One region of the Allobosea vaviloviae genome, then DNA from elsewhere that is predicted to be linked to it. Evidence: riboswitches for the same ligand, from Rfam matches in the RefSeq annotation. Region 1 holds a riboswitch; the other holds the start of a gene.

Region 1 (9,534 bases):
GCCCAGGCCGAGCGTGAAACGACCGTGATAGGCGATCTCCTGCCGCACCGGCTGGCGCGAAACCAGCGACTGGCCGAGATCGCCGGTCGCGACGCGGCCGAGCCAGGCGGCGTATTGCACGGCCAATGGCCGGTCGAGCCCTTCCTCGCGGCGGATGCGTTCGGTCGTCTCGATCGTCACCCGCTCGTCGCCGACACGGGCCGCGGCAACGCGAAGCGCCATGTCGCCGGGCAAGGCATGGATGAAGGCAAAGCACAGCGTCGCCAGCAGCCAGGCCGTCAGCGCGGCCTGCGTGGCGCGCGTCCCGAGCAGCGTCAGCGCCGGCCTCATGACAGCGCCTTCGCGGCCGGGCTCTCGGAGGAGCCCTTGGCGCACTGCGAAAAGCGCAGCGCGATCTTGTCGGCGAAGGCGACGACCACCGCCGCGGCCACGATCATGGCGGCGCCGAAGAGGCCGAGCGGCTGGGGCGTCACCGAAAAGATCGCGAGATCGAAGAGCAATGCCCACAGCATCGCCGTGTATTCGAACGGCGCGAGCACCGAGACCGGCGCGCGCGCCACCGCCTCCGTCATGGCGATATGCGCCAGGCCGCCGAAAACGCCCGACCCGATGAGCGCGAGCAGGCCCAGGCCACGCGCATCGACCCAGCCGAAGGGCAGGCTCGCGAGCCCGGCAAGCGCGCAGACCAGCGCGAAATAGAAGGCGATCGTACCCGCCGGCTCCGTCTCGGTCAGCGTCTTGACCTGCACCTTGGACGCCGCCGTGGTCAGCGCCATGCCCAGGCCGGCGCCGATACCGATCAGCGTGCCGCGATCCAGCGCCGGCCCCTGGAAGGCCGGCGCCAGCATCAATCCGACGCCGGCGAAGCCGAGCAGGGCGGCAGCGCCCACAAGCCAGCCCGGCCGCTCGCCGAGCACGAGCACGGCCAGCGGCAGCACCAGCAGCGGGGCGAGGAAGCCGAGCGCTGTGGCGTTCGCCAATGGCAGATGCGCGAGCGAGATGAAGGACAGTACCATCGCGACACAGCCGAGCAGGCTGCGCTTGAGATGGCCGAAGGGCCGTTTCGTCTTCAAGCCCGATGGCAACGCACCGCGCCAGGCCAGGTAGAGCATGATCGGCAGCAACGCGACGAAGCTGCGATAGAACACGACCTGGCCGACCGGCGCCTCGATGGAGGCCAGCCTGACGCAGAGCATCATCAGCGAGAACAATACTGTTGCCGCCAATCTGAGGCCGATGCCGGAGGCCATGCTCATTTCCAGGCCATCCGTTCGACCAGATAGCGCATCTCATAGGGGTCGATCGCGACGTTCTTGATCCGCCCGGAAACCGCGACGCTGTGTTCGGTCCAGGAGACCGGGACGACGGGCATCTGGTCGTGCAGCAGGGCGATGATCTGCCCCCGCAGCTCGTCCTTGCGGGCGTCGTCGAAGCTCGCGAGATAGGCGTCCGTCAGGGCCTTGACCCGATCCCGGCCATCCCAGCGCGCCGTCCCCCAGACCGAGCGCTCGCGCGTGAAGTCGGGGATGATCGTCGCGATCGGCTCCGGCACATTGACATAGGTGCGCGAGACCAGCGTGAACTGCATGGTCCCGTCCTTGATCGCGGCGGGAACGCTGTTGCCGGGACCGACCTCGATGGCGACCTCCATGCCGATCCCACGCAATTGTGCCTGAATGGCTGAAGCCATGACCGGCAGCTCCGGTCGATTGACCAGCGTCAGGAGCTTGGCCGCAAGCCGGACACCATCCTTGACGCGGATGCCGTCGCCTGCCGCGATCCAGCCGGCGTCGTCGAGCAGCTTGCGCGCCGCCGCGGGATCATGGGCGATGGCGGGCAGACCCTGGCGATGCCACCCCGTCATGATCGGCGGCAGCAGCTGCGAGGCGCTCGAACCCGGATGGCGCAGGATCGCCTTGGCGATGCCGTCGCGGTCGACGGCCATGGCGATGGCGCGGCGGACGCGAAGATCGGAGAATTGCGGCAATCCGCTGTCGAAGAACAGCGCGCGGACCCGCGGAATCGTCAGGCTCTCCACCTTCATCTGGCCGGCGGCATTGATCCGCGGCGTCGCGGTGGGGCTGAGCGTATAGACGAGGTCGGCGTCCCCCGCGATCGCGATATTGGCGCGGGTGTCGCCATTGACCACCGCCGTGTAGCGCAGCCTGGCGATGGCGGGCCTGGTCCGCGCATAGCCTTCGAAACGGTCGAGCTCCAGCGTCGTCTTGTTGTCGATCCAGGTCTTGCCGTCGATCGATGCGAGCTTGTAGGGGCCGGTCGCGACGATCTTGATGACCTTGCCATCGGTGCCGTAAGCGGAGGGCGCGAGCACGATCGACGCGTAATCGCACAGGAAAGCCGGCAGCACGCTGAAGGGCGTCCTGGTGCGGATCACCACGTCGGCGCCATCGAGCGACACGCTGTCGAGCGGCACGGCCGAAAGGCTCTCGCCGATGAAGGACTGCTTCAGGCTGGCGGCCACGGCCTGCGCCGTCACCGGGTTGCCGTCATGAAAGCTCAGCCCCGCGCGCAGCTTGAAGCGCCAGCTCAGCTTGTCCTCGGAAACCGACCAGCTTTCGGCGATACCGCCGACGAGCTGGCCCTCCGGCTCGACCTGCACCAGCGTCTCCGCGACCCCGAGGCGGGTCAGGATATAGCCGATATCGGCCGGGTCGTTCGAGGCGTACTCCCAGGGCGCGACGACGCGCAGGACAGGTTCGCCCTGTTGGGCCATGGCTGGCGCGATCATGGCTGGCGCGATCATGGCCGGCGCGGTCATAGCGGGCAGGGCCAGGGCCAATCCGACCAGGGCGCGGCGCGATATCGTCGGCAAATTCATCAGGGCAATCTCCAATACGGTGAAAAAGCTCAGCCTGGCTTGCAGGCGGACAGGATGAAGGACTGGCCCTGGGCCGCGAGCAGGCGCAGCCGCTCGCTCCAGGAGGCCGTCGCGAATTGCCGGCGCGCGATGCCGCTGAGCGGCCCGATGCGCGGGGCCTCGAAGCCCACCTCGCGCAACATCGCCTCGAGCGCCGGCGCGCGCAGGCCGTCGCGGAAATGCACACCGTTCAGGATGCGTTGATGCGTCGCCTGATCCCAGGTCGAGGCGACCCCGGTAAGCCTGTCGATCAATCCCGAGAACCGCTTCAGCAGCACGGATCTGCGCGAAAGCGTGACCCAGTCGCCATCGATGACGACGAGCGTCCCACCGGGCTTGAGCACGCGCAACCAGTCGGCCAAGGCGCGGGCAGGATCGATCAGCGTCCAGACCAGATGCCGGCAGATGACGAGGTCATAGGCCTCGTCCGCCATCATCGTGTTTTCGGCATCGCCGAGGTGGAAGCGAACGGCCGCATTCGCATGCTTCGCCTGCGCCCGGGCGATCATCGGCTCGCAGAGATCGATCGCATCGACGCTGCAGCCGAGCGAAAGCAGCACACGCGTGATCTCGCCAGTGCCTGAAGCAAGCTCCAGCGCCCTGGCCCCGATTGCGACCGCGACATGGCTCGCGATTAATCGCGCCCAGGCCTCCAGCTCGGCATCGGAGCGGATCCTGTGGCCATAGGAGAGATCGAAGGTCTCGGCGCGTTTTGACCAATAGGCCCGGATTTCGTCCTTCAGGCCGAAATTCGCTCCTCTGGAGACGACCGCCTCGGCATCTAGGGGGGCAGCATTCGACATCCGTCACCGGCTTCCCATGGATGGGACGCGGCCGGTGCTTCGGCGCCGTTCGAACCCGGTTGCGCGACCAGAGCGCGCAAGTGAGCGACCGTCATCAGAGCTCCTTCCGGGGCACCCCGCCCGGTTGCATGGCTTCACGACGTCGGCAGGTCTCCTGGCTCGCGGGTCCAAGCTTCGTTCGGCCTTCCCGGGGCAAGCCCAGTGGCATGATCGAACGTCGCTCGCCGCTGACAGTTGCGGGGGCAGCTCCGGAATCGCGCGCCTGCGCGCGCCCACCGGATTCCCTTTTGATCTCTTTCGAGAACCGACTTCGCCAAGGAAGCACACCGCCCTGCGCCGCACAAGGCGCGATCGACCGGTCGCCATCCCTTCAGAACTTCGCGCTCAGGAAGGCGCGCACGCCGCGCCCTGGCGCCACGACATCATCCTTGCGAAAGGACACCGCGTTGCGGATCGTCTCGTTGAGCAGATTGGTGCCGTTGACGCCCGCAGTGAGCTCGATCGGCCCGAGCGGCCCGTCCTTGAGCTTGACCTTGTAGCTGAGCTCGGCGTTGAGCAGGTTGTAGCCGCTGGTCGGCGTCTCCTCGGGCGCGATCCGCTTCTGCGAGAAGGCGTGGATCAAATTGACCTTGGCGAACCAGGCATCGCCACCGCGCCAGAACAATCCGCCGCCGAGGCGTTGAGGCGGGATGCGCGGCACATTCTCGTCGCCGGAGAACTTCGCCCGGACGATGTCGTATTGCCCCTCGACCCCGAAGACGTTGGGACCGATCTCGAAGAGGTCGTATTGCGTCTTGAATTCGCCGCCGAGGAAGGTGGCGTTGCGCTGGGTGTAGACCACCTGGGTCAATTCGTTGCCTGTGCCGCAGCTGGCGAAATCATCGTCGCAGCGCACGCCGGTGACCCGACGATAGATGAAGCCCTCATAGCGCGTCGCATAGAGCGAGGCGTCGAAGCGCCAGGGACCTGCTGTGCGGCGCAGGCCCAGCTCGACCGTCTTGGCGGTCTCCTTCTTCAGATTGGGATCGCCAATCTCGAAGGTACCGGGCGCATCATGCGCGCCGCGCGAGAACAGTTCGGACGCCTTGGGCGCGCGCTCGGTATAGGAGCCGGTCAGGCTGCTGGTGATGCCGAAGGGCAGATCCTGCAACAGGCCGAGGCTCGCACTCATCGGCATGAAGCGGCGGCGCTTGGCGGCCGAGCTCAGCTCGTCGGGCGTCGCAATTTGCGTCGCCGCGCCGGTCTCGGGGTCGACGCCCCCAGCGCTCGTGAAACCGGGCAGATAACCGGCCGGAAAGTTCGTCGCGGTGCCCTTGACGTCGACATAGTCGATGCGGCCGGCGGCCTGCAGCTTGGTGCCGGGCCTGAGCTGCAATTCGTTGAAATTGTAGAAGCCGGCACTGTTGGTGTCGGCCGGCGGCAACAGCTCGCCGGCTTCTCCGGAGGTGCCGATCTCCTGGCGGCCGAGTTGCAGGCCGAAGGCCGAGGTCAGCCCGCCGATGCCGGTTTCGAGCGGCTTGAGCTGCGCCTCGACGCGCCCCTCGATCTCGCGATTCTTGAACACGGCAGCAGTCTCGAAACCGCCGCCATCGTTCAGCCCCTGCTCCTGATGCCTGTAGACGGAACCGCCGACCCAGAAGCGCAAGGTGTCGATGAAGCCGCCATCGATCTGGAACTCGCCCTTGCTCGCGAGCTTGGTCTGTTCGAGGTCGATGCGGGTGCGCGTCGCCCGCGCATCGGCGCCGGGGATGCCGTAGAGGCTGGTGAAATGCGACAGCGAGACGCCGATGAAGCCGCGATTATCGGGCAGGAAATAGGAACCGCCGATCGCCTGGCCGTCGGAGCGAACATAGCTGTTGAACTGGGTGCCGCCGGGGATGTGATAATCCTCGGCATTGCGATGATAGATGTCGCCATGGACGACGAACTGGCCCGAGCGCGCATCGATCAGCGCCGAATTCTCGATACCGCGATCGACCGATGACACCGAGGAGCGCGTCTCGGCATGGAAGCCCGGCGCGATCAGGAATGACGGGATGCGGTTGTTGTCGACGCTGACGACGCCGCCGATCGCCTGCGAGCCATAGCGCAGCGTGCCCGGCCCGCGAATGACCTCGACGCGCTGCGCCGCCAGCGGATCGATCGGCACGCCGTGATCCTCGCCGAGATCGGAGACGTCCTGCGAGCCGATGCCGTTTTCCTGGATGCGGACGCGGAAATTATCGAGGCCGCGAATGATCGGGCGGTCGGCCGCGCCCGGCGCGAAGCCGGAATTGGTGATGCCCGGCTGATTGGCGAGCTGGTCGCCGAGCGTGCTGCCGCCATTGCGCAGGAGTTCGCCGGCGGTCAGGAAGGTGACCGAGGAGAAGCTGCGGTTGACCGCTACCGCGTCGCCGCTTGGCGCAGCCGCAGCATCGGGCAGGCTGCGCGATTGGATCGGGCTTGGCGCCGTCACGGTGATCTCGGGCAGTTCGATGGCGGTTTGCGCCAATGCGCCGGCCGCAATGATGGCGCCAAGCGCGACGCCGGCACTGAGGATGCCGGCGCGCCGCGCCACTGCAAGGTCGATGGTCATGACAAGATCCGATGCGAAAGGGCTATGCGACCGCTCGTGAGCGGCGAGAGAAAGCTCAGGCCGCCTGCCGGTCCCAGGCGGGGAACGGGTCTTCGAGCGCGAGCAGGGCTTTCGAGAGGCCTGTCGTGGAGCTTCCGGTCAGGCAGGCGTCGAGCGCGGCGCGGATCACGGCCTCGTCCATCTCCGGCCCGCCGATGAAGACCAGCTCCTGCCGGCGGTCGCCCCAGATCTGCGACCAGTGGCGGCGCATCAGCGAGGCAAACTCCTCCGAACGCGGCCAGAGCTCCTTCGGCACCGCCGCCCACCAGCTGCCCAGCCCCTCGGTCCGCGTGATCCGCCCGGCGAGCGAGTATTCGCCGACCCAATGCGGCCGCGTCGCCAGCCAGAAATGCCCCTTGGCGCGGATCACCCCGGGAAAGCGATTATTCATCAGCGCGTGCAGCTGGCGCGGATGGAACGGCCGCCGCGCCCGGTAGACGAAGGAGCGGATGCCGTATTCCTCGGTCTCCGGTACATGGTCGCGGAAGCCGAACAGCTCCTTGTGCCAGAGCGGATGCGTTTCCGCCTTCTCCTCGTTGAACAGCCGCGTGTTCAGGACCTGGTCGAGCGCCACCCGGCCGAAATCAGCTTCGACGATCCGGGCATCGGCATTGAGCCCGCGCACGACGCGGCGCACCTTGTCGCGCTCCCCGGCCGAGACCTCGCCGGCCTTGTTGATCACCACGACATCGGCGAACTCGATCTGCTCGACCAGGAGATCGACCAGCGTGCGCGCATCGCCCTCGCCGGCGGTCTCGCCGCGATCGCCGAGGAAATCGCGGCTGTCGTAATCGGCAAGCAGGTTGATGGCGTCGACCACAGTCACCATCGTGTCGAGCCGCGCGACATCGTCGAGCGAGCGGTCCTCCTCGTCGCGGAAGGAGAAGGTCGCGGCGATCGGCAACGGCTCGGCGATGCCAGTGCCTTCGATCAGCAGGTAGTCGAAGCGGTTCTCGACCGCGAGCCGGCGCACCTCGCTCAGGAGATCGTCGCGCAAGGTGCAGCAGATGCAGCCATTGCTCATCTCGACCAGTTTTTCGTCGGTCTTGGACAGGTCCGCCCCGCCCTCGCGCACGAGATCGGCGTCGATATTGACCTCGCTCATGTCGTTGACGATGACCGCGACGCGCTTGCCCTCGCGATTGTTGAGGATGTGGTTGAGCAAGCTGGTCTTGCCGGCCCCGAGGAAGCCGGAGAGCACGGTCACCGGCAGGCGGCGGTCGGTCAGGAGCGAGGCTGGAAGCATGATGGGCCCGGGTGGCTGCAGAAGAGTTCTGTTACATTATAACATTACTCTCCTGTCAACCCGCGAATCACGGCTCCGCCCAGGCAGCCGGGAAAGCGCCCAAGAAAAAGGCCCGCATCGGATGATGCGGGCCTCGGTATCGTCAGCGGATGGGGCACCTTAGATCCGGATCAATATTTGGGCTTCGCCTTGACTCGTCATTGCGAGCGCAGCGAAGCAATCCAGGGGCCGTCGAGCGAGACCTTCTGGATTGCTTCGTCGCTATCGCTCCTCGCAATGACGATTCGAGCCATAGGGAAAACGCTCTAGCTAGAGCCGAATCCGATCAGGTTGCATCGTAACCTGATCGGCGCATGCTCTAGCGGAACAGCGCCAGCGATTTGGACAGGGTGATCCAGACGCCCCAGGCCAGCGGAATGCCGACCACGGCCCAGGCGAGCAGCGCCGTGCCGTCGAAGCCACCCTTGCCGATGCCGAAGGAGCCATGCGGGCCGCTCGCCGCGACGCTGGCGGTCCTGGCCTGGAGGGCCGCGACTTCCGCATCCCTCATGAACCATTTCTGCACCACGGGCCGGACCAGCAGATTGGCGATGAAACCCGCCACCAGCATGCCGGCGAGGATATACATCGTCCGGTCATAGACCTGAGCGCGCGGCACGCCGGCATTGATCTGCGCCTCGCGGATATAGTTGACCACGACCGGCCCGATGATGCCCGCCGTCGACCACGCCGTCAGCAGCCGGCCATGGATCGCGCCGACGAACTGGGTGCCGAACATGTCGGCGAGATAGGCCGGCACAGTGGCAAAGCCCCCGCCATACATCGACAGGATGATGCAGAAGAAGGCGACGAACAGCGCCAGCGACCCGGCATGGGCGGCCCAGGGCGAGAGCCCGTAAAGCACGATGCCCAGGCCGAAGAAGGTCGCATAGGTCAACTTGCGGCCGAGCTTGTCCGAGAGCGAGGCCCAGAAGAAACGCCCGGCGATGTTGAACAGCGAGAGCAGGCCGACGAAGGCCGCAGCGATCGTGGCGATCTGCTTCTTCTGCTCGGCATCGAGCGCCGCAAACCCGATCTCGGGCTTGCCGATCAGCGAGCCGGCGAAGATCTCCTGCAGCATCGGTGAGGCCATGCCGAGCACGCCGATGCCGGCCGAGACATTGAGGCAGAGCACGGCCCAGATCAGCCAGAACTGCGGCGTCTTATGCGCGTCCTTGAGATGGACATGGCCCGAGGTGATCATCGCGTTCTGGGTCGCTGGCGGGGTCCAGCCGTCCGGGCGCCAGCCTGAGGGCGGGATGCGGTAGCCGAAGGCGCCAGCCATCATGAAGACGAAATAGATCGCCGCCATCACCACGAAGGTCTGCCAGACGCCGACCGAGGTCGGGGTCTTGAAAGCGTTCATCAGGATGTCGGCCAAGGGCGAGCCGATCATCGCGCCGCCGCCGAAGCCCATGATCGCCATGCCGGTCGCCATGCCGCGCCGGTCGGGGAACCATTTCACCAGGGTCGAGACCGGCGAGATATAGCCCAGGCCCAGCCCGATGCCGCCGATGACCCCCGAACCCAGCCACATCAGCCAGAGCTGGTGGGTGTAGACGCCGAGCGCCGAGATCAGGAGGCCGCCGCACCAGCACAGCGCCGAGACGAAGGCGGCCTTGCGCGGACCCGAGCGTTCGAGCCAACCGCCCCAGATCGCGGCCGATGAGCCGAGCAGCACGAAGAACAGCGTATACATCCAGCCAAGATCGGCGACCTTCCAGTCGCAGGCCGTGGTGAAGAGCGAGCCGATCAGCCCGACATCGGCCGCACAAGTGACCGGCTTGGTGACGCCGATGGCCTGGCTGAGCGGCAGCCAAAACACGCTGAAGCCATAGGCCATGCCGATGCAAAGATGGATGCAAAGCGCCGCCGGCGGCACCAGCCAACGGTTGAAGCCGGCCTTCGCGATGATCCTCTCCCGGTCCAGCAGACCCGCGGCAGGCGCGACCTG
Region 2 (9,534 bases), 1.2 Mb from region 1:
TGGCGCTACCGGCCGTGCTCGTACCGATGAACCAAAGGCTGCTGTTGTTGGTGATCGAAGCGCTGCCGGCCGTGCTACTGCCGGAGAACTGAAGGCTGTTGGTGTTGGTGATCGTAGCAGTGCCGGCCGTGCTGCTGTCGTTGAACTGAAGGAAGCTGTTGGTGGTGATCGTGGCACTGCCGGCCGTGCTGCTGTTGGCGAAAATCAGGAACCAATGATTGACCAGGGTCTGCGCCTGGCCGGAATTGTTGACGATGCCTGCTCCAGCGAAGGTGAGGTTGACGGCAGGGTCGATGGTGATCGTGTAGGCCGGCGCGCTTGCGTTGAAGGTAAAGCCCCCAAGCGTCGTGGCCGCACCGATTGTGATCGCGGACTGGCTGGTGGCATCGAAGAACGCCGTGCCGGTTGGAACCGTCGCCGGCGTCCAGTTCGCGCCGGCGTTGAAATTGCCCGAGCCGGGATTGAGCTGCCAGGTCGCGTCCTGCGCGTGGGCCGAGCCCGGACAGAACAGCGCCGAACCCAGCGACGTGCCCGCCAGCAAAGCCAGCATGACGAAGCGGCGGCGATACGCGCCGCGCCCTTGGCTTATCAAATCCACGAAAGCGTCGCCCCCAAATCCCGGGGCGGCAACTTAAGGCAATCTTACTCTACGGCAATAGACCACCATTCACAGGGCGAGGATCGACATTCGTCGCCATGCCGGGCGACGGCCCACGAATCGAACGCCCGGCATGCCGTCGCTTCGACATGCCGGAGCAGGCCAGCAGCAGTGGCGCATTCAGACGATCTGGTTGCGCAGCGCGGTTTCGCCCCGCGCCAGCCGCCCGAGATTGTCGAGCAGGGTATCAACGACATTGCCCTCATAGGCCCGCGTCTCGCCGGCGCTATGGGGCGTGATGACGACCTGCGGCAGGCCCCAGAAAGGCGAGGATGGCGGCAGCGGCTCGTCATGGAAGCAGTCGAGCCCGGCGCCGGCCAACCGGCCCTCGCTCAGGGCGGCGAGCAGCGCGGCCTCATCCACCACCTTGCCGCGTGCGACATTGATGAGGACGGCCGTGGGCTTCATCACGGCGAGCGCCTGGACGCCGATCAGCCCTTCGGTCTCCGCCGTCAGCGGGCAGGTCAGCGCGACGATGTCGGCCTGCGCCATGACCTCGTGCAATTGGTCGGGCCGGACGATCGCCTCGATATGCGGCTGCGGCTCCGGCCGGCGGCGCACGCCGATGACGCGGATGCCGAAAGCCGAGGCGAGCGCGGCCAGGCGCAGGCCGATGCGGCCGAGCCCGACGATGACCATGGTCTTGCCGCCGAGTTCGTCCTCGCGCCTGGCGCGGTCGCCGATCATCGGGCGCCAATGCTTGGCCGTCTGGTTGTCGCGGGCGAGATGGATCTGGCGGGTCAGGGCCAGGACCAGCGCCATGGCGTGCTCGGCGACGGCGCGCTCATTCACCCCTTGCGCGCTGGCGAGGCGAATGCCGGCGGCGGCCAGGGCCGGCTTGTCGAACTGGTCGGTGCCGGCGCTGACCGACTGGATGAAGCGCAGCTTCGGCGAAGCGGCGATCAGCTCGTTGCGCCAGAGGCCGGAGACGACGAGGACATCGGCCTCGACCGAGCGCGCCTTGAGCTCGTCGAGCGAGTTCGCCGAAAAGCTCCGGGCGGCGTGGCCGCGCGTCGCGAACTCGGCCTGCAATTGATAGGCGGCGTGGGAGAAGCCGATCGTCAGCTCATTGTCAGGCGGCAGCAGGGGCATTCGTCTCGTTCCTCGACAGTCAAAGGCGTGGTCAGGTTATTGGGCGTGGTCAGGTTATCGGGCGCGGTCAGGTTATCGGGAGAGCGGCGCGCTGTCCCGGCAGTCAACGCATGCAAGCTTCACGCTGGGCCGGGGCCGGAGGTCGCAAAGCCCGCCAGCGCCGCCTCGAGCCTGGCCCATTCCGAGGCCTGCCCCGGCAGGCCGAAGCGCAGCCAGCGCACATCGTTCTGGAAGCGGCGCAGATAGAGGCCATGGCGGCCGAGATGGGCGAAGAGCGCCGGCGCATTGCCGGTTTCGAGCAGCCTGAACAGCGCCGTGCCGCCGACGACCCTGCCGTGCGGCGCGAGCAGCGCATCGAGCCGCGCGGCGTCGGCCGCGCGCGCGGCTCCCGCTTGCGCAAGCCAGGAGGAATCGGCCAGCGCCGTCGCCCCGACACGCAGGGCCGGCCCGGCCACCGCCCAAGGCCCCATCGCCGCATGCAGGGCCTCGGTCAGCGCCGGATCGCCGATCGCGAAGCCCAGGCGCAGGCCCGCCAGCCCATATGTCTTGCCGAAGGAGCGAAGGACCACCGTCGCCGGCGGCAGCTCGGGAATGATACTGGGCTCGGGGGTGAAATCGGCGAAGGCCTCGTCGACTATCAGCGCGCCGCATCGCGCATCGCATTGTTTGGCGATTGCAACGAGATCTTGCTTTGACACAACACGGCCATCGGGATTGTTCGGATTGACGATTACGACTGTCGCCGCATCGCCAACCTCGTTGAGGGTGGCGATCTCTCGGGCTACGCGCCCTACCTTGAGCCATGTGCGAGTGTGCTCACCATATGTCGGCGTCAAGACAGCCACCGGCCCATGCCCTTCCAACCGAGGCAACAGGTCGATCAGGATCTGCGTGCCGGGTGCCGCGACGATGCCGGCGCTTTCGGGCACGTGATAGGCCGCGCGCGCCGCAGCCAGCAGCGCCGCCTCGTCATCGGCGCCCGGCAGGCGCTGCCACAGGCTTTGCGGCAGCGGCGGTAGCGGATACGAGATGGGATTGATACCGGTCGAGAGATCGATCCAGGGCTCGGGCGCATTCGCAAACAGCGCCCGCGCCTTGGCGAGATCGCCGCCATGCCAGATTTCCCCCTTAATCACGATCGATCCCGCCTCGCATGAGCCCGCCCGACACCTTGCTTCTGCTGCTCGCCGCGCTCGCGATCGAGGCCGCGCTCGGCTATCCCAAGGGCTTGTATGCGCGGATCGGCCATCCCGTCACCTGGCTTGGCGCATTGATCGCGGCGCTCGACGACAGCCTGAACCGCGAGACCGCGTCTTATGCGGCACGCAAGGCGGCCGGGCTCGCCGCACTCGTCATCCTGCTCTGCGCGACAATCGCCTTCGCTTCGACCGTGACCCGGCTTTGCCTCGCGCTCGGGCCGCTCGGCCTGCTGCCCCTAGCGCTTCTGGCCTCGACCCTGCTGGCGCAGCGTAGCCTCTACGAGCATGTCGCTGACGTCGCCGAGGGGCTGGAGCAAGGCGGGCTCTCCAAGGGACGAAAGGCGGTTGCGATGATCGTCGGGCGCAATCCCGAAAGCCTCGACGAGGCCGGCGTCTCGCGTGCCGCGATCGAGAGCCTCGCCGAGAATTTCTCCGACGGCGTCGTCGCCCCCGCCTTCTGGCTCGGCCTCGCCGGCCTGCCGGGCTGCGCACTCTACAAGGCGATCAACACCGCCGATTCGATGATCGGCCATAAGACGCCGCGCCATCTCGCCTTCGGCTGGGCGGCGGCCAGGCTCGACGACCTCGTCAACCTCCCGGCCTCGCGACTCACCGCGCTGCTGCTGATCGCAGCCGCAGCCCTCGACCGGGAGGCCGATGCGGCGGGAGCCTGGAAGGCCGTGCGGCGCGACGCCCATCGCCACCGCTCGCCCAATGCCGGCTGGCCGGAGGCGGCGATGGCCGGGGCGCTCGGCCTGCGCCTCGCCGGGCCGCGCATCTATGGCGAGACACGCGTCGAGGATGGCTGGATGGGGGATGGCCGCGCGGAGGCGACGGCCGCCGATATCAGGCGGGCGCTCAGGCTCTATCGCGGGGCCTGCCTGATGCTGTGGGCGCTGGCGGCGGCAGGTGTGGCGTTGCTCGCCACAGTCTGACCGGATCCGGCGATCAGCTTACGCCAGAGCGGCAAAAGCGCTATAGTATCCAGTATCGGATAGCCGGCAGGAGCCCGTGATGGGCACGCATGTCACGATCGATGAGGATGTCGTCCGAGCAGCCGAGAAGCTGGCGCTGGAGCAGAACCGTACGGTCGGCGAGGTGATTTCCGAGCTCGCGCGCCAGTCGCTGCCGGCCGGGACGGAGATCACCTATCGCAATGGCATTCCGCAGTTGCCCCGCCGCCCCGGAGTGGTCGTCACCATGGAGCTGGTCAACGAGCTTCGCGATGAGGAACCGTGACCTATCTGCTCGACGTCAATGTTCTGATCGCACTGATTGATCCCCTCAGAACTCGATCCCAGCCTGCGCCTTCACGCCGGCTGCGAAATGATGCTTCACCAGCGTCATTTCCGTCACGAGATCCGCGGCGGCGATCAGCTCCGGCTTGGCGTTGCGGCCGGTGACGACGATGTGCAGGTCGGGGCGGCGCGCGGCCAGCGTCGCGACCACCTCGTCCAATGCCAGGTAATCGTAGCGCAGCGCGATGTTGAGCTCGTCCAGCACGATCAAGCGGATCGTCTCGTCGGCCATCAAGTCCTTCGCCTTCTCGAAGGCGCGTCCGGCGGCGGCGATGTCGCGGGCCTTGTCCTGCGTCTCCCAGGTGAAACCTTCGCCCATGCTGTACCAAGCGATCTGATCGCCGAAGGCATCGAGCGCCTTGCGCTCGCCTGTCGCCCAGGCGCCCTTGATGAACTGGACCACACCGACGCGCCAGCCATGGCCGAGCGCGCGCAGGATCAGCCCGAAAGCGGCTGTCGATTTGCCTTTGCCCGGCCCGGTGTTGACGATCAGCAGGCCCTTCTCGATCGTCTTGGCGGCAACCTCGGCGTCCTGCACCGCCTTGCGCTTCTCCATCTTGGCCTTGTGGCGGGCGGCTTCATCAGCGTCGATCGTCATCATTTCACCTGCATCATTTCACCTGCATCATTTCACCTGCATCGCAAGTCCGGCGACCATGAAAACCACGTGCTGGGCTTGCGCAGCAAGGTTCTGGTGCAGGCGGCCGGCCTCGTCGCGGAAGCGCCGCGCCAGGGCATTGTCGGGCACGATGCCGAGCCCGACCTCGTTCGAGACGAGCACGACGCGGCCCGAGGCTTCAGCACAGGCGGCGATGAGCTCGGCGCCCGCGGACACCGTATCCCGCTCCGCCAGGATCAGATTGGTCAGCCACAATGTCAGGCAATCGACCAGGATCGGCCGCCCCGCCGGCACGGCGCGGATCGCCTCGGGCAAGGCGAGCGGCGCGTCGACCGTGAGCCAGTTGCCGGAGCGCCGCGCCCGATGCTCGGCGATGCGCGCGCGCATCTCGTCGTCATAGGCCTGGGCGGTCGCGATATAGGTCCAGGGCGCCGGCAGCGCCTCGATCAGCGCCTCGGCATGGCGGCTCTTGCCCGAGCGCGCGCCGCCGAGAACGAGGGTGAGATGGGGAGTTTCCAAGAGCCCTTTCCTCCGGCGTCATGGTCGGCCCCGAGCCGACCATCTCCTGCAAGAGATTCTCGGGATCTGCGCGGAGTTTATCCTTGGGCCGATCGAAGATCGGACTCGAGGGCTTCGCCCGAGAATGACGGCGCAGTGCATTGCACAGCACCGCCCACATGGCTAATGATCATCCCCGACGGTGCCCCGGCAACGGGGTGAAAAGGGAACGCGGTGCGATACCGCGGCTGCCCCCGCAACTGTAAGCGGTGAGTTCTGCGCCATCGGCCACTGGGAGCGATCCCGGGAAGGCGGCTCAGGACGTCGAGATCCGCGAGCCAGGAGACCTGCCGTCGTCGTTCCGCAATCCAACAGGCCGCCGGCGGGGCGGCCAGGAGAATCACGATGAACACCTCCGCTTCGCTTTCGACTTCGGCCGGCGTTTCCGAACGCGCCAAGGCCGCGCTGGCCGCCCTGCTGCTCGGCAGCGTGCTGATCTTCACGGTCGGCTTCGCGCATTCGAGCAGCGTCCACAACGCCGCCCACGACACGCGCCACACGCTCGCTTTCCCCTGCCACTGAGGGGATCGAACATGGTCAATCGCGTTCTCACGGTCAGTCTCCTGGCCGGGCTTCTGGCTGGGCTCGTCATCGCCGCGCTCCAGCATGTCAGCACCACGCCGCTGATCCTCAAGGCGGAAACCTATGAAGCGGCGATGCGCGCCGCCGCGCCGTCTTTCGCGTCCTTTGACGGGCAGGCCCGCATCATCCTCGCCCATGGCCCCGCCGGCGACGCCGCCGGCCATGAGCACGCCGAATGGAAGCCGCAGGACGGCTTGCAGCGCACCGCCTTCACCACGCTGGTCACGGTCGCGACCGCGATCGGCTTCGCCGCGCTGCTGCTCGGCGGCATGATCGCGGCGAATGAGACGATCGACGACAGGCGCGCGCTCGCCTGGGCGGTCTGCGGCTTCCTCGCCTTCGGCCTCGTCCCGGCGGCGGGTCTCGCGCCGGAATTGCCCGGCAGCGCGGCGGCCGAACTCTTGCATCGTCAGATCTGGTGGGTCGCGACGGCGCTGGTCACGGCCGGCGGGCTCTTCGTCTTCCTGCGCATGGAAGCCGGCTGGCTCCGGGCTCTAGCCGTATTCGCCATGCTCGTGCCGCATCTGATCGGCGCGCCGCATCCGGCCGCGCCGGAGAGCAAGGTCCCAGCCGAGATCGCAGCGCATTTCGCCGCGCTGTCGCTCTCGGTCCAGGCCGCGCTCTGGCTCGCCACCGGCCTGGCCGTCGGCGTGATCTGGCCCTGGGCGACGCGACGCGCGGCCAAGGCCTGACGCCTCGCGCGCTCCTCTCCAGGGAGCGCGCATCTCGAACACGGAGGCGTTTTCATGCCCGAGGCCGATCTCACCATACATGTCTGCACCGTCTGCCGACGCGTGCGCGAGGACCTCGCCGAAGGCTATGACCAGCCGGGCCTCGGCCTCGCCACCGCGCTCGGCGAGCGGCTTGCCGGCAAGGCCGGGATCAGCGTCGAGGCGGTCGAATGCCTTGCCGTCTGCAAGCGTCCTTGCACGGTCGCCTTCGCGGCGAACGGCAAATGGACCTATCTCGTCGGCGATCTCGACGCCGAGACCCATCTCGACGATATCGTCGGCGCGGCGGAGAGCTATGCCGCCAGCGCCAACGGCATCATTCCCTGGAAAGAGCGACCCACCCCCTTCCGCAAGGGCGTGGTCGCGCGCGTGCCGCCGCTGAGCCTGCGCGAACAAGGCCTGCGCGAACCAGACCTGCGCAAAAAAGGATCGACATCATGACTGCCTCCCTGGCCAAAGTGCCTTGCACCATCATCACCGGCTTCCTGGGTGCCGGAAAAACCACGCTGGTGCGCCATCTGCTCGAGAATGCCGGGGGCAAGCGCCTCGCCGTGCTCGTCAACGAATTCGGCGATCTCGGCTTCGACGGCTCCTTCCTCGCCGGCTGCGGCATCGAAGGCTGCACGGAAGAGGATGTGGTGGAGCTGCCCAATGGCTGCATCTGCTGCACGGTCGCCGACGATTTCGTGCCGGCGCTGGAAAAGCTGCTGAACCGCCCGAACCCGCCCGAGCACATCCTGATCGAGACCTCGGGCCTAGCCCTGCCTAAGCCGCTGGTCACCGCCTTCAACTGGCCGGCGATCCGCTCGCGCGTCACGGTCGATGGCGTCATTGCGGTGGTCGACGGGCCGGCTGTGGCCGAAGGCCAATTCGCCGACGATCCCGAGGCTATGGCCGCTCAGGCCGCGCAGGATTCATCGGTCGAGCACGACAACCCGCTGGAGGAGGTCTTCGAGGACCAGATCCTCTGTGCCGACCTGATCCTGCTCAACAAGAGCGATCTCGTCGACGCAGAGGCCAGAGCTCGCGTCATCGCCGAGATCAGGGCGCATCTGCCAAAGGCGATCAAGATCGTCGAGACCTCGCACGGCAAGGTCGAACCTGCCTTGATCGTGGGGCTGAATGCCGCCGCCGAGAGCGATCTCGCGGCGCGCCCCTCGCATCACGGCGAGGGCGAGGACCACGACCATGACGATTTCGACTCGGTCTCACTGCCGCTGCCGGCCGGCCTCTCGCCCGAGACACTCTCAATCCGCATGACCAAGGCCGCCGAGGCCGAGGGCGTGCTGCGGCTGAAGGGCTTCACCGCCGTGCCGGGCAAGCCGATGCGCCTCGTCGTGCAGGGCGTCGGCCGCCGTGTCAGCCATCATTTCGACCGGGCCTGGGGCGCGGACGAAGCGCGCGACGGCCGGCTCGTTGTGATCGGCCTCAAGGGCTTCGACCGCACCGCCGTGGAGGCCGCGCTCGCGGGCTGAACGCGCATGCACCTTCTCCCGACCAGCGAGATCAGGCTCGACGACGGCGAAGACGCCGTCGACCTCGCCTTGCCGCCGGGGGATGTGCTGGTCCTGTCCTATGCCGACAGCGATCTCTCGGCGATCGCCGTGGCTGCTGGGGTGAGCGGGTTCGATGTCCGGCTCGCCTCGCTCAGGCAGCTCAAGCACCCGCTGTCGGTCGACCTGCTGGTCGAGAAGACGGCGGCAAAGAGCCGTTTCGTGCTGGTGCGCTGCCTCGGCGGGCTGGACTATTGGCGCTACGGCGTCGAGCAGTTGACCGAGACCTGCCGGCGCGATGGTATCGCACTTGCCGTGCTGCCGGGCGACGACCGGCCGGATGCGCGCTTGGCGGAACACGGCACCGTGCCGGCGGAGTTCGCGGCCGAATTGCTGGGCTATTTCCATGCCGGTGGCGGCGCCGAGAACATGCGGCGGTTGCTGGGGCGGATCGGGGATTATCTCGGCGCCTCCCTTCCCTCATCCGACCCGGCTGCGCCGGGCCACCTTCTCCAACGCATGTCGGATGTTTCCGACATGCGCACCCAAGATCCAGTCTCGGGCGAGCCCGAGATTGGTGGGGAGAAGGATGAGGCGGCGGCAGCTTCGCCCTTCTCCCCTCCCATCTCGGGCTTGCCCGAGATGGGCAACCCTGAGTGTCAAAGTCGGCAACAGCCGACTTTGATGGGGAGAAGGTGCCGGCAGGCGGATGAGGGAAGGCGAGATGCTTGCGAGTTCGCACCTCTTCCGCTCCCCTCGCTCTTTGCGCTCGGCGCGGGCGCAACTCCCGTCCCTTGGCGCGAGGCGCTCGCCGCCCTCCCCACCGATACCTCGCTCGTCCCCATCCTGGTCTATCGCTCCGTCGTCAGCGCCGGCGACACCGCCATGGCCGAGGCTATCTCCGCTGCTCTCGCCGCGCGCGGCCACGCCCCGCTGATCCTGGCGCTGACCAGCCTGAAGGACCCCGCCGTCACGGCAGAGCTCGCGGCGCTGATCGCCCTGCGCAAACCCGCGCTGATCGTCACCACCACCGCCTTCTCGGCTCGCGAGGGCGGCGATTTCGTGCTCGACACCGCCGATTGCCCGGTGCTGCAGGCCGTACCCGTCGGCAGCGCGCGCGAGGCCTGGAATGCCTCGCCGCGCGGTTTGTCGGCCGTCGATCTCGCCATGCAGGTGGCGCTGCCCGAATTCGACGGCAGGCTCGGAACCATCCCCGTCGCGTTCAAGGCGGATGTGACGGATGCCGCGACCGGCCTCGTCATCCGCCGCCTCCTGCCCGATCCCGAAGGCATCGCGGCGCTGGC

The links. A riboswitch is a leader RNA that binds a small molecule or an ion and turns the genes downstream of it on or off. The one in region 1 is predicted to bind cobalamin.
Region 2: another riboswitch for cobalamin. It lies ahead of BHK69_RS09305 (CbtB domain-containing protein); the one in region 1 lies ahead of BHK69_RS03615 (class I SAM-dependent methyltransferase).

Annotation. Positions count from the first base shown of each region.
Region 1 is NZ_CP017147.1:767,344-776,877, forward strand. Features, by position in the region: gene BHK69_RS03600 (ABC transporter permease) at 1-330, opposite strand, end outside; gene BHK69_RS03605 (DMT family transporter) at 327-1,256, opposite strand; gene BHK69_RS03610 (ABC transporter substrate-binding protein) at 1,253-2,839, opposite strand; gene BHK69_RS03615 (class I SAM-dependent methyltransferase) at 2,869-3,681, opposite strand; cobalamin riboswitch at 3,809-4,005, opposite strand; gene BHK69_RS03620 (TonB-dependent receptor) at 4,052-6,256, opposite strand; gene BHK69_RS03625 (GTP-binding protein) at 6,312-7,541, opposite strand; gene BHK69_RS03630 (OFA family MFS transporter) at 7,900-9,534, opposite strand, start outside.
Region 2 is NZ_CP017147.1:1,984,198-1,993,731, reverse strand. Features, by position in the region: gene BHK69_RS09340 (autotransporter domain-containing protein) at 1-598, opposite strand, end outside; gene BHK69_RS09335 (D-2-hydroxyacid dehydrogenase) at 779-1,750, opposite strand; gene cobD (threonine-phosphate decarboxylase CobD) at 1,870-2,886, opposite strand; gene cbiB (adenosylcobinamide-phosphate synthase CbiB) at 2,904-3,884, shown strand; gene BHK69_RS09320 (hypothetical protein) at 3,964-4,188, shown strand; gene cobO (cob(I)yrinic acid a,c-diamide adenosyltransferase) at 4,234-4,845, opposite strand; gene cobU (bifunctional adenosylcobinamide kinase/adenosylcobinamide-phosphate guanylyltransferase) at 4,873-5,385, opposite strand; cobalamin riboswitch at 5,548-5,733, shown strand; gene BHK69_RS09305 (CbtB domain-containing protein) at 5,770-5,946, shown strand; gene BHK69_RS09300 (CbtA family protein) at 5,958-6,698, shown strand; gene BHK69_RS09295 (DUF1636 family protein) at 6,753-7,178, shown strand; gene cobW (cobalamin biosynthesis protein CobW) at 7,175-8,212, shown strand; gene BHK69_RS09285 (cobaltochelatase subunit CobN) at 8,219-9,534, shown strand, end outside.